One region of the Streptomyces sp. NPDC048484 genome, then DNA from elsewhere that is predicted to be linked to it. Evidence: riboswitches for the same ligand, from Rfam matches in the RefSeq annotation. Region 1 holds a riboswitch; each other region holds the start of a gene.

Region 1 (3,808 bases):
GTGATGCGGTTCGTGTGCGGGACCGAGTTCGCCTCGCCGCGGCTGGTCCGGCATCTGGCGAGACGGCACGGCTGAACTCGGCGGACGGCTGCGGAAGGTGAGGACGGCTGCGGGAGGGAGGACGGAGAAGGGGCGTGAACCGGGTCGGCAGGGTGGCCGATATGTCATGGGATCGGCCCGAACTACCGTGACCGGACAGGCCGTACGGTGACGCGTGAGATGGGCGAGGTGCCGTACGACGTCCTGTTCGCGTCGAGTCGCTGGGGCATTCGATCCGTATTCTCTGATCATGGCCGCACCGATTGCATATTCACTCATCGCCACTGACCTGGACGGGACGCTGCTGCGCGGCGACGACACCCTCTCGGACCGGTCACGCGCCGCGCTGGGGATGGCGGTCGGGAGAGGCGCCCGGCACCTCGTGGTGACGGGGCGCCCCGCTCCGCGCGTGCGTCCGCTCCTGGACGAACTGGGCAGCCAGGGGCTCGCGGTGTGCGGACAGGGCGCCCAGTTGTACGACGCCGGCGCAGACCGCATGGTGTGGTCCATCACCCTCGAACGGGAGCTGGCCGAGGTGGCTCTCGGCAAGATCGAGGCGGAGGTCGGCGAGGTGTACGCAGCCGTCGACCAGGACGGGGTCGACGGCCTCACACTCATCGAGCCGGGCTACGAGATGCCGCACCCGACGCTTCCGGCGGTACGGGTGCTGCGCCGCGACGACCTCTGGACGGAGCCCATCAGCAAGGTGCTGCTGCGTCATCCCCTGCTCTCCGACGACGAGTTGGCGTCCGCCGCGCGTGGAGCGGTCGGTTCCCTCGCCAACGTCACGATGTCCGGCCCCGGTACCGTCGAACTTCAGCCATGCGGCATCACGAAGGCGACCGGTCTGGCGCTTGCCGCCAGACATCTGGGCCTGACAGCGGCACAGACCGTCGCCTTCGGGGACATGCCCAACGACATCCCCATGTTCGACTGGGCGGCGCGCGGGGTCGCGATGGCCAACGCGCATCCCGAACTCAAGTCCGTCGCCGACGAGATCACTTCCTCGAACGAGGACGACGGCATCGCGGTGGTCCTGGAGCGGATGTTCTCCGTCGGCCGGGCCGACCGGCCGACGGGCCCCCGTACCGGCGGGCAAGCCGCTGGAGGGGCCGGTCGGCAATCCGGTCGGGTGGCCGGTCAGGGCGTCGGTCGGAGCACCGGTTCGGGCGCCGGTCAGTAGGCCCCGAAGACGTTGTCGATCGAGCCGTACCTCGCGGCGGCGTAGTTGCACGCCGCCGTGATGTTGGCGACCGGGTCGAAGGGGTCCAGCGACGTGCCGGTCACGTGGTACGCCGTGAAGGTCGGGTCGATGACCTGGAGGAGCCCCTTGGACGGCGTACCGGCGACCGCGTTGGAGTCCCAGTTGTTCATGGCCTGCGGGTTGCCCGACGACTCGCGGATGATGTTGCGCTGGATTCCGTCGTAGGTGCCCGGGATTCCCTGCTGGGCCATGATGTCGAGCGACTCCCTGATCCAGCCGTCGAGGTCGTCCGTGTAGGTCTTCGCGGAGGCCGGGGTGGCGGCGGACGCCGTGGTCGCCTTGGCCGTCTTCCCCGAGGTCTTGGCGTTCTTGGTGCCCACGGTCAGCTTGAGGCCCGGGCGGATGGCCGCCGGGTCGTCACCGATGACCGCGCGGTTGGCCTTGTACAGCTTCTTCCAGTCGCCCGTGGTGTGCGCCTTGGCGATCTTGGCGAGGGTGTCGCCCTCGACCACCTTGTACGTGACCAGCGAGACCTGCGGGACCGCGGCCGAGGCGGCCTGGGCCGGCTGTGCGGCGTGGGCGCCGGTGGCCCCCACGATGGGGAGCGCGAGCGCGGCACCCCCCGTTCCCGCGGCGACGATGCCACGGGTGAGGGTGCTCTTACCGGGGCGGCGGTGCTTACCGCGTGCGGACATGACGAATTCCTCTCCGGCGCCTGCGAGGTGAGCTGTCGGGTTCGGGCGGGAGATGCCCGGCCGCGTGCTGTACGCGATTACACCCCTAGCCGTTCCGATATCCGGACCGGCGGCTTACCTGGGTCCCCCGCTCCTGCCGTACGCGAGTGAATGGGTGGCTGGGTTTTCCGGTCGGCGGCAGGATTAGGCGATCCGTCCGGAGTGACGTGAACGTATGCGAGAGCACATGCCGATAACAAGCCCCGAATTCACACGGCGATGGTCATGACCTGCGTTGTCTGACGAATATCCCTTGATCCATACGGAAGGCAAAGTTCAACTTGCTTTCCGTGAACGGAAATCGACGGGCACTATGAAACGATCACTTCGGACAGGCGTGACCCAATTCACTGACGCAGATGGTTAATTAAGGAAACCGATAAGCAATTCGGGCAAGTCGCGCCTTTGGGGGGTTCTGGTGCCTTATGGTGCGCGAGAGGCGCGGAATGCCCGAAAGGAGGGGGATTTGCCCGGTGCTCTGGATGTCGGATGGCGAGGTTTCGCGGCCGCAGGGTGGTGAGCCCGTGAGAGCTCGTGAGAGGGGGCGGGGCTCGTCGTCGACCCGGTGAGCGGGTATCGAGCTGGCGCGTCAATTCATCGGCATCCGCACGAAAACAGCCAGGCATTGTTCTGCGGAGGTGCATCAGAAAAGCGCGGCCCGGGCCGAGTTCGTATCGAAAAGCGCATCCTTCGTAGGGCCCGATTCTCACGGAGTCGCGCGGTCGCGACCGTGACGGCCTGTCAGGTCCAGGACGCCTCGGGTGGCGAGGGATGGTGACGAGGGGTGAGGAGTCGTCGGGGTCCCGTCGCGGAGGCGGGAGTGGAGCCGGTACGGGTTCGTTCGTGAGGGGGCGTCACATGCGCGTGGAGCGCGCGTGGGGCTTCGGGTGTCACGCACACGCGCGTAGAGAGACGCGTAGAGCATTGGTTCCGTCTGTGAGGGGAACGCGGATGTTCACTCGTGGATCGTCTCGTGGGGGGAGGGTGTGCGGATGCGTGCGGATGTCACCTCGGTGGCTTCACGGTGGCCGACAGGCCGGAGGTCTCCGGAGGATGTCGCCGAGCCCCGGCAGGAAGTGGGACAGGATTCAACACTTCCTGAAAAGGGTGACTCTTTCATGATGTATCAGCTGTATCGGTCGCATCAGTCATATCAGCAGATCAAGAGCATGCCGCCTGTGATCCAATACGGCCCGGCCTGGCCGACGGGGCAAAAGGGGCCAGGTGGAGCGTGTCCGGCAGGGTGGCGGCGGGTGACGGGCGGGCGCTCATCGTGATCGAAAGACGACCGGATACGCTGACTTGAGTGCCGGCAGCGACACATCGACAAACACCCACAGCACGCAGCACACCCAGAGCATCCAGAGACCGCCGTTGAGAGCGTCAGCAGACAGGAGACCCTCGTGACCGTCGTCGGGCCGTTCGGGCTGAGCGTGCGGGACCAGGCTCTCGAAGCCGATGTCCAGGCCGGACTGGCAGCTGTCGAGGAGGGACTGCTCGAGGCCACCAAGAGCGAGGTCCCGTTCATCACGGAGGCCGCACAGCACCTCGTGCGTGCGGGCGGCAAGCGGTTCCGGCCGCTGCTCGTGACGCTCGCCGCCCAGTTCGGCGACCCGTACGCGCCGGGCATCGTGCCTTCGGCGGTCGTCGTCGAGCTGACCCACCTCGCCACGCTGTACCACGACGACGTGATGGACGAGGCGGACGTGCGCCGCGGGGTGCCCAGCGCCAACAGCCGCTGGGGCAACTCGGTCGCGGTCCTCACCGGCGACTTCCTCTTCGCCCGTGCCTCGCACATACTGGCCGATCTGGGCCCCGAGGCCGTACGCAT
Region 2 (3,808 bases), on a different contig from region 1:
CCGGCGTCACGCCGACGGTAGAGGACAAACCGGGTGGCCGCCCAAATACGGTCGAGCGTCGCAGAGTTCACCGCTTCGAGGGACAGATATATGCATATCCTGGTGGATCGGCACCGTGAACGCCGAGGTGATGGCACTCTGGCGCAAGCACCAGTTCGGGACCGCGCTCGAAGTCATCCGCTTCGGTCGGACTCCGGTCCCGTGGGAAAGGGACGACGTCGCATGGCAGACCGCCAGGAAGCATCCGTCACTCTGCCGAGCGATCCCGCCTCGGTCTCCGCCGCCCGGTCGTACGTCACCGACGTCCTGGCCGAATGGGGACTTCCGTCCGACTCGGAGGCCGCCGACACGGTCCGGCTCATCGTCTCCGAGCTTGCCACGAATGCCGTACAGCACACCTTCGGGCTGTCACCCACCTTCACGGTGGACATCGAGCTCGACCGTGACGAACAACTGCGCATCGGGGTGACCGACAGCCACCCGCGGTTTCCGAAACGGCTGCCCGCGGCCGTCCAGCAGGACAACGGTCGCGGCATGGTCATCATCCGATGGCTGACCGCGGAGTGGGGCGGCAAGCTCACGGTCCTGCCCACCAGAGAGGGCGGAAAGACCGTGTCCATCGTGCTGCCCTGGACGGCACCGGCGGAGCCGGCACGGGCCGACTGAGCCTCGCCACCGCCACCGGCGCGGGCTACCTGTCGTCCGAGTCCTTGTCCACGGCCCGCTTCACCAGATACGGCATGACCTCCCACAGGCCGGTGCACAGGGCCAGCGTGGTCACCCCCGCCACGATGCCTTCGGTCCGGCCCACCGCCACGTCCACGACGAGCAGCACGGAACCGGAGAGCGCGAGCGCGAGCACGGCCAGGCCGACCTGCGCGAGACGGGACGAAGCATTCACGATCTGGGGCTTGGCGCCCCTCCGGAACAGCCGGCGGTGCAGGGCGGCGGGCGCTGTGAAGAGCGCCGCCGCCAGCACCGAGAGCAGCAGCGTGACCACGTACGTGGTGCGCTGCACCGTGTCGAGGGACGGGAACCGCGGGGTGAAGGCGAGGGTCAGCAGGAAGGCGAAGAGGATCTGGACGCCGGTCTGGGTGACCCGCAGCTCCTGCAGGAGCTCGTTGAAGTTCCGGTCGGCGCGCTCAAGGCGGGTCTCGTTGCGCTCCTCGTGGTGATGCGGTTCGGCCATAGGTGAACGAGTAACCACTCAGCCGCCGAAATCACGTCCGGCCCCTCACGGGGTGGCCGCGGGGATCCCCGCGGCCACCCCGTGGGCAAGATCACCTGACGCGGCCGTACCAGACGCTCTTCGTCCAGATCTTCTGGAGCTTCACCACGTCCCCGGTCTTCGGGGAGTGCCAGATCCGGCCCTTCCCGGCGTAGAGGCCCACGTGGTAGACGTTCCGGCCCGAATGGAAGAAGACCAGGTCCCCCTGCTTGCGGCTCGAAGAGGAAACATGCTTCGTCTTGTTGTACTGGGCCGCCGCCGTGCGGGGCAGGCTCTTGCCGGCCTTCTTGAACGAGTAGAGCGTGAGGCCGGAGCAGTCGAAGCGCTTGGGCCCTGCGGCGCCGTACTTGTAGGGGGAGCCCTTCTTGGAGGCCGCCACCTGAAGTGCCTTTGTCGCGTGAGTGGCCGCTTCCGCGCCGGACGCGAAGCCCGGTGCCACGATGCCACCGCCGACAGCGGCGATGGTGAGGACCGATGCCGTACCGGCCCTGCTGAACAGCGACGGGACACGATTGAGCGCAGTCATGCGCAACCCTTCGTCAGCCGCCTGTGAAGGATGACCTGTCGGATTCGGGCTGGCGAAGTTGCCCGGCCGCTGCTGCGGCTTCACCCCAAGGACCACTCGGATCTCTCCGGCGGCCCGTCGTGCCTGGGTCCTCCACTCCTGCCGATGCACTTCTGTCGACCGGTCATCCGGGCAGCGGCAGGACTCGGCGTCCGCCCGGACCGCCCCGCCGCTTCTGGCGGGGGCTTGTCGTCGGAAGGGATCTTGACGCACTGATGTGCCAAAAGCCGAGCGGAATCGGTGCTTTGTGGGCTTACTCACCACTCACCCATTCGGGTGGACAGCCCTTTCTATGGAGGGGTGTCGAGGGTCCTGAGGACCTCCGCACCAGCACCGGAATGGTTGATTCCGCCCCGGAGGTACGCGCGTTGCGCAACTCCGGGGGGTCGGAAAGTACAGCCGCGAATACGCCATCCGGGGGTACACCGTCTGGTCCGTTTCGGTTCCGGCCCGGACGGCTCGTCAAATCCCTGCGTGACGCCGGGCCGGCGGGCGTACGTCAGGTGCCGGAGCCGGGCGGCAGGGCGACCCGGCCCGCCCGGCGTTCACCGTCCAGGATGCGCAGGGCCCGTGCCAGGGTCGGTGCGTGCACCTCGTGTTCGCCCCGCTGGTGCATCAGGGTCAGGGCGTCGCGCAGCGCTGAGGCCCTGCCGACCAGCGCCTGGGCCGCGCGCAGTCCGCGGTAGGTGTCGCCGGAGTGTGCCGGGTTGATGCGGCCGATCAGGTCGACCACCTCCAGGTAACGGTCGATCAACTCGGCCTCGGCCCGGGTCAGCGCCGGCAGCGGGGGCAACTCGGGCGGGAGCACGGCCGGTTCACCTCGCGCCGGATGTGCCGAGGGTCGACTTGCGGCTCGGGACGATCCGGTCGACCAGCCCGTACTCAAGGGCCTCCGGGGCATCCAGAATCTTGTCCCGCTCGATGTCCACCGAGATCCGCTCCCGGCTCTGCCCTGTGTGCTGAGCGAGCAACTCCTCCAACTGCGCACGGGTACGCAGCAGTTCGTCGGCCTGGATGGCCAGGTCGGACGCCTGCCCCTGGACCGGCTCGGAGAACGACGGCTGGTGGATCAGCACGCGGGCGCCCGGCAGCGCGTACCGCTTGCCCGGCGTGCCCGCCGCCAGCAGCACCGCCGCGGCCGACGCGGCCTGCCCCAGACAGATCGTCTCCACCTCGCAGCTGACGAACCGCATCGTGTCGTAGACGGCCGTCATCGCGCTGAACGAGCCGCCGGGGGAGTTGATGTAGAGCGAGATGTCCCGGTCGGGCGCCTGGTACTCCAGGTGCATGAACTGAGCCATCACGTCGTTCGCCGAGGTGTCGTCGATCGGCGTCCCGAGGAACACGATCCGCTCTTCGAGGAGCTTGGAGTACGGGTCCATGGTCCGCGTCCCCGAACTGGTGCGCTCGGTGAACTGGGGCAGGACGTAGCGGGCGGACGGTCGGGTCATGACACACGCCTCCTCCGGGAGAGATCCTGTAAAAATGTACAGGACGTACATGACGTTATGATGGGGAGCAGATTCTAGATCCACAGATCACAGCAGGTCAGAACGTGTTTACGCTGATCGTGAAGCAGGTTTCTCTCACGGCCATCCGGCATGTTCAGGCAGCCGCGTCGTCCTCGAAGCCGAGCAGAACCGTGAGGTGATCCGAGGCGGCGCGCAGGTCCTCGGGGCAGCACAGCCGACCTGTGCACGGAGCGACAGCAAGGGCCGTAGCCGCCGGCGCCGCCCCCGGCTCCGTGGTCGAAGGCCCGAGTGGGCCGAGGGGACGGTCGGCGCCGAAAGCCGGCCCGCCCGGGAGTCTGTCGGCGCCGTAGGCCTGCACGTCGATGACGGGTCATCAGGGAGAGAAACGTCCGGGACACTGCAAGTTGCGCGACGCCCGGTGCTCCTGTCGGGCGACGGACGTCCGGTCGGTGTTGAGGGTGCGCATCTTCCGAGGGCGGGGGCTGGCGGCACGGGTGTGGTTGCTCCCGTGCCGCGCGGCGCCCTCGTGATGTCAGGCGGTGC
Region 3 (3,808 bases), on a different contig from region 1:
CGCGGGAAATGGGCAGCAGAAATAAACTCCCGCCGAATACGCCTCTTTGTATACGGCGTCTCTGTTAATGCCGCAGGCTCGCCGTGTTTACGGGATGTTGCGAAGTCCTCACACGTTCGACGCGGCTCCCGCCGGGAAAGCGCAGCCGGTGCGCGGTCGTCGCCCGCTCGGTGTGCAGCGCCGTGATCGCCCGGGCCCGGTCGCTGTCACCACGGGCCACGGCGTCCACTATGGCCCCGTGCTCGGTCCAGGACTCGGCGGGTTGCGCGGGTGCTTCCACCGAGTACATCCAGGCGATCTTGTGCCGCAACTGGCCGAGCGTCGAGGTCAGCGCCTGGCTGCCGGAGGCCTGCGCGAGGGTCTCGTGGAACCAGCCCCCGAGCGAGCGCAGATCCTCGCTGTTGCCCCGCCTGGCCCGCTCCTGACCAAGTCTGACCAGACCGCGCAGGACCTTGAGGTGAGCCTCGGTGCGGCGCTGAGCGGCCCGGGCGGCCCCCAGCGGTTCCAGCAGCATGCGCATCTCCAGGAGGTCGGCGGCCTCATGCTCCGTGGGCTCCGCGACGCACGCGCCCGCGTGCCGGCGGGTGACCACGAAGCCCTCCGCCTCCAGGGTGCGCAGCGCCTCGCGTACGGGGACCCGCGAGACGCCGTAACGGCGCGCGAGCAGTTCTTCGGTGAGCCGGCTGCCGCGCTCGTAGACACCCGCGACGATGTCGTCACGGATCGCGGTGCATACCGAGCGCGCGGGAATACGCATGACCGAGCCTCCGCCTTAATCCCCGCGAAACGCGGTCGATTGACGCCTGTTCGGTGACTCTATTGCAGAGAACGGGAAATTCCGAAGGCAGCCCGAAATCCATGGCTATTTTTTGGACACACCGCGCCTCTGAACAGGCAGTCGTCCGGTGCGGCACGCGAAGGCCCCGGCTCGTGGTGAGCCGGGGCCTTCGACGGAGGTGCGGTGTGGTGCCGTGCCGCGTGCCGTGCTGTGCCGTGCCGTGCCGTGGGTCAGACGTTCACGCCGTGCGAGCGGAGGTACGAGACCGGATCCATGTCGGAGCCGTACTCCGCGGTCGTACGCGCCTCGAAGTGCAGGTGCGCCCCCGTGACGTTGCCCGTCGCCCCGGAGAGGGCTATCTGCTGTCCCGGAGTGACCGTCTGGCCCACCGAGACGCCGACGGACGAGAGGTGCCCGTACTGGGTGTACGTGCCGTCGGTCATCTTGATGACGACCTGGTTGCCGTAGGAGCCGCCCCAGCCGGCCTCCACGACGGTGCCGGAGCCCACCGCGTGCACGGCGGTGCCGCTGGCGGCGTGGAAGTCGATGCCGGTGTGGCTGCCGGAGGACCAGACGCCGCCGCCGGCCTGGTAGGAGGTGGAGACGTACGAGCCGGCGATCGGCGCGGTGTAGGCGTTGAGGCGCTTGCGCTCGGCCTCGCGGGCGGCACGGGCCTTGACCTCGCGCTCCTCCTCGGCCTTGGCCTTGGCCTTCGCCGCGGCCTCCTCGGCACGCTTCTTCGCGTCGGCCTCGGCCTTCTCGCGGGCGGCTGCCTGTTCGGCAGCCTGCCGCTGCGCGGCGGCCTGTGCGTCGATCTCGTCGGCGATCGAGTCGCCGATGGTGACGGCCTGGGTGAGGCCGGTCTGCTCGACGGCGCTCTCGGCGGCGAACGCCGGGGCGGCAGCCAGAGTGCCTACGACACCGGTGGTGGCGAGTGCGGCGACGCCCACCGTCCTGCGGGTCGTGCGCTGCATACGGCTGGGAAGACGGTGCTTCCCCGTGGCGCGGGTGAACGCCATGAAGTGGCTGGTCCTTTCCTTCCTTCTCGCCTACCGGGTTAGCTGACGGGTTCGGAGCAGGAAGGTCTCCTACGGACCCCCTTCGGGAAGGGCGTCCGATTCACCCCAGGGACTACACATGGGTCCCCGGCTCCCCTGGCTCGCGCCGTACGGGGACTCGGCGATGACTGTCCGGTGCCGCGGACGCGGCGCACTGCCTGACGAACAGCCGGAATGACGCTAAGCGGGGCCTCTTTCAATAGCCAAACGGATCACGACTTTTGTAGCGCACGCCACAGGGCAGACAGGCAACCTCCCTACCAATACGGACACAGCGGACGAACGCAGCGACCAGGACAGCACAGGAAGAAGGCCCGGGCAACTCATCAGTCGCCCGGGCCCCAACCGGCCACCGGCCTCTGTAGCGCCCGGCTGCCGGTCTCCGCTGTGTGCCGCTACCGGTCTCTGCTTCGTCCCGTTACCGGTCTCTACTCCGGCGCCACGACGCTGACTTCACCGATCCCGAGAGCCCTGACCGGCTCCTCGATCTGCGCGGCGTCACCGACGAGGACGGTCACCAGGCGGTTCACCGGGAAGGCGTTCACGGCGGCCGCGGTGGCCTCCACGGTGCCGGTCGCGGCAAGCTGCTGGTACAGCGTCGCCTGGAAGTCGTCCGGCAGATGCTGCTCGACCTGGTCGGCGAGCGTGCCCGCGACGGCGCCCGCGGTCTCGTACTTCAGGGGCGCCACGCCCACCAGGTTCTGCACGGCGACGTCGCGCTCGGCGTCCGTCAGGCCGTCTGCGGCGAGGGTGCGCAGTACCTTCCAGAGGTCGTCGAGCGCCGGTCCGGTGTTCGGGGTGTCCACGGAGCCGCTGATGGCGAGCATGGAGATGCCCGTCCCGTCCGGAGCGGAGCGCAGCACCTGGCCGAACGCCCGCACGCCGTAGGTGTATCCCTTCTCCTCGCGCAGGACGCGGTCCAGGCGGGAGGTGAGGGTGCCACCGAGGCAGTACGTGCCGAGCACCTGGGCGGGCCACACGCGGTCGTGCCGGTCCGCGCCGACGCGGCCGATGAGCAACTGCGTCTGGACGGCTCCGGGACGGTCGACGATGATCACCCGGCCGGTGTCGTCGGCGGTCACGGACGGCACGGGACGCGCCTCGGCCTGCGATCCGGTCCAGGTGCCGAGGGTGTCCCCGAGCAGCGCGTCGAGGTCGACATCGGTGAGGTCACCGACGACGACCGCGGTGGCCGTGGCGGGGCGTACGTGCTTCTCGTAGAAGGCGCGCACGGCCGCCGAGTCGATCGCGGTGACCGTCTCCTCGGTGCCCTGACGCGGTCGCGACATGCGCGAGGTCGCCGGGAAGAGCTGCCGGGACAGCTCCTTGGCGGCCCGGCGGGCCGGGTTGGCGGTCTCGTGCGGGATCTCGTCGAGCCGGTTGCGCACCAGCCGCTCGATCTCGCCGTCCTCGAACGCGGGCGCCCTGAGGGCGTCGGCGAGCAGGCCGAGCGCCTTGGGCAGCCGGGAGACGGGGACTTCGAGGCTGAGCCGGACACCGGGATGGTCGGCGTGGGCGTCGAGCGTGGCGCCACAGCGCTCCAGCTCGGCGGCGAACTCCTCGGCGGAGTGCTTGTCGGTGCCCTCCGAGAAGGCCCTCGCCATGATCGTGGCGATACCGTCCAGGCCCTTCGGCTCGGCCTCCAGCGGGGCGGCCAGGAGGACCTCGACGGCGACGACCTGCTGGCCGGGGCGGTGGCAGCGCAACAGCGTCAGGCCGTTGCCGAGCGCGCCGCGCTCGGGTGCCGGGAAGGCCCAGGGCCTGGCCTCGCCGGCCTGGGGCTGCGGGTGGAACTCCATCGTGGCGAGCTCGGTCACTTGGCCGCCTCCTCGTCGGTGTCTGCAGCTGCGGCGCTGGTGTCCTCGGCGGCGTCGGTCTCTTCGGGGGCGACCGGCTCGTAGACCAGCACCGCGCGGTTGTCGGGACGCAGGCGGGCCTTGGCGACCTCCTGGACCTCCTCCGCGGTGATGTC

Evidence for each region. Region 1 has a riboswitch for cyclic di-AMP ahead of AB0D14_RS05490 (LysM peptidoglycan-binding domain-containing protein). Riboswitches for the same ligand answer to the same signal wherever they lie in the genome.
Region 2: it holds a riboswitch for cyclic di-AMP, as region 1 does, so the genes downstream of both, AB0D14_RS04215 (C40 family peptidase) here and AB0D14_RS05490 (LysM peptidoglycan-binding domain-containing protein) in region 1, are expected to answer to the same signal.
Region 3: it holds a riboswitch for cyclic di-AMP, as region 1 does, so the genes downstream of both, AB0D14_RS24465 (M23 family metallopeptidase) here and AB0D14_RS05490 (LysM peptidoglycan-binding domain-containing protein) in region 1, are expected to answer to the same signal.

The regions. Positions count from the first base shown of each region.
Region 1 is NZ_JBEZJY010000004.1:164,601-168,408, forward strand. Features, by position in the region: gene AB0D14_RS05480 (FAD-dependent oxidoreductase) at 1-75, shown strand, start outside; partial or broken gene AB0D14_RS05485 (HAD family hydrolase) at 290-1,090, shown strand; gene AB0D14_RS05490 (LysM peptidoglycan-binding domain-containing protein) at 1,216-1,938, opposite strand; cyclic di-AMP (ydaO/yuaA leader) riboswitch at 1,943-2,105, opposite strand; gene AB0D14_RS05495 (polyprenyl synthetase family protein) at 3,381-3,808, shown strand, end outside.
Region 2 is NZ_JBEZJY010000003.1:198,381-202,188, forward strand. Features, by position in the region: gene AB0D14_RS04205 (ATP-binding protein) at 223-666, shown strand; gene AB0D14_RS04210 (DUF6328 family protein) at 692-1,189, opposite strand; gene AB0D14_RS04215 (C40 family peptidase) at 1,281-1,754, opposite strand; cyclic di-AMP (ydaO/yuaA leader) riboswitch at 1,758-1,944, opposite strand; gene AB0D14_RS04220 (hypothetical protein) at 2,293-2,601, opposite strand; gene AB0D14_RS04225 (ATP-dependent Clp protease proteolytic subunit) at 2,609-3,244, opposite strand; gene AB0D14_RS04230 (DUF2461 family protein) at 3,798-3,808, opposite strand, start outside.
Region 3 is NZ_JBEZJY010000024.1:81,924-85,731, forward strand. Features, by position in the region: gene AB0D14_RS24460 (GntR family transcriptional regulator) at 65-757, opposite strand; gene AB0D14_RS24465 (M23 family metallopeptidase) at 1,009-1,797, opposite strand; cyclic di-AMP (ydaO/yuaA leader) riboswitch at 1,810-1,970, opposite strand; gene AB0D14_RS24470 (pitrilysin family protein) at 2,265-3,653, opposite strand; gene AB0D14_RS24475 (pitrilysin family protein) at 3,650-3,808, opposite strand, start outside.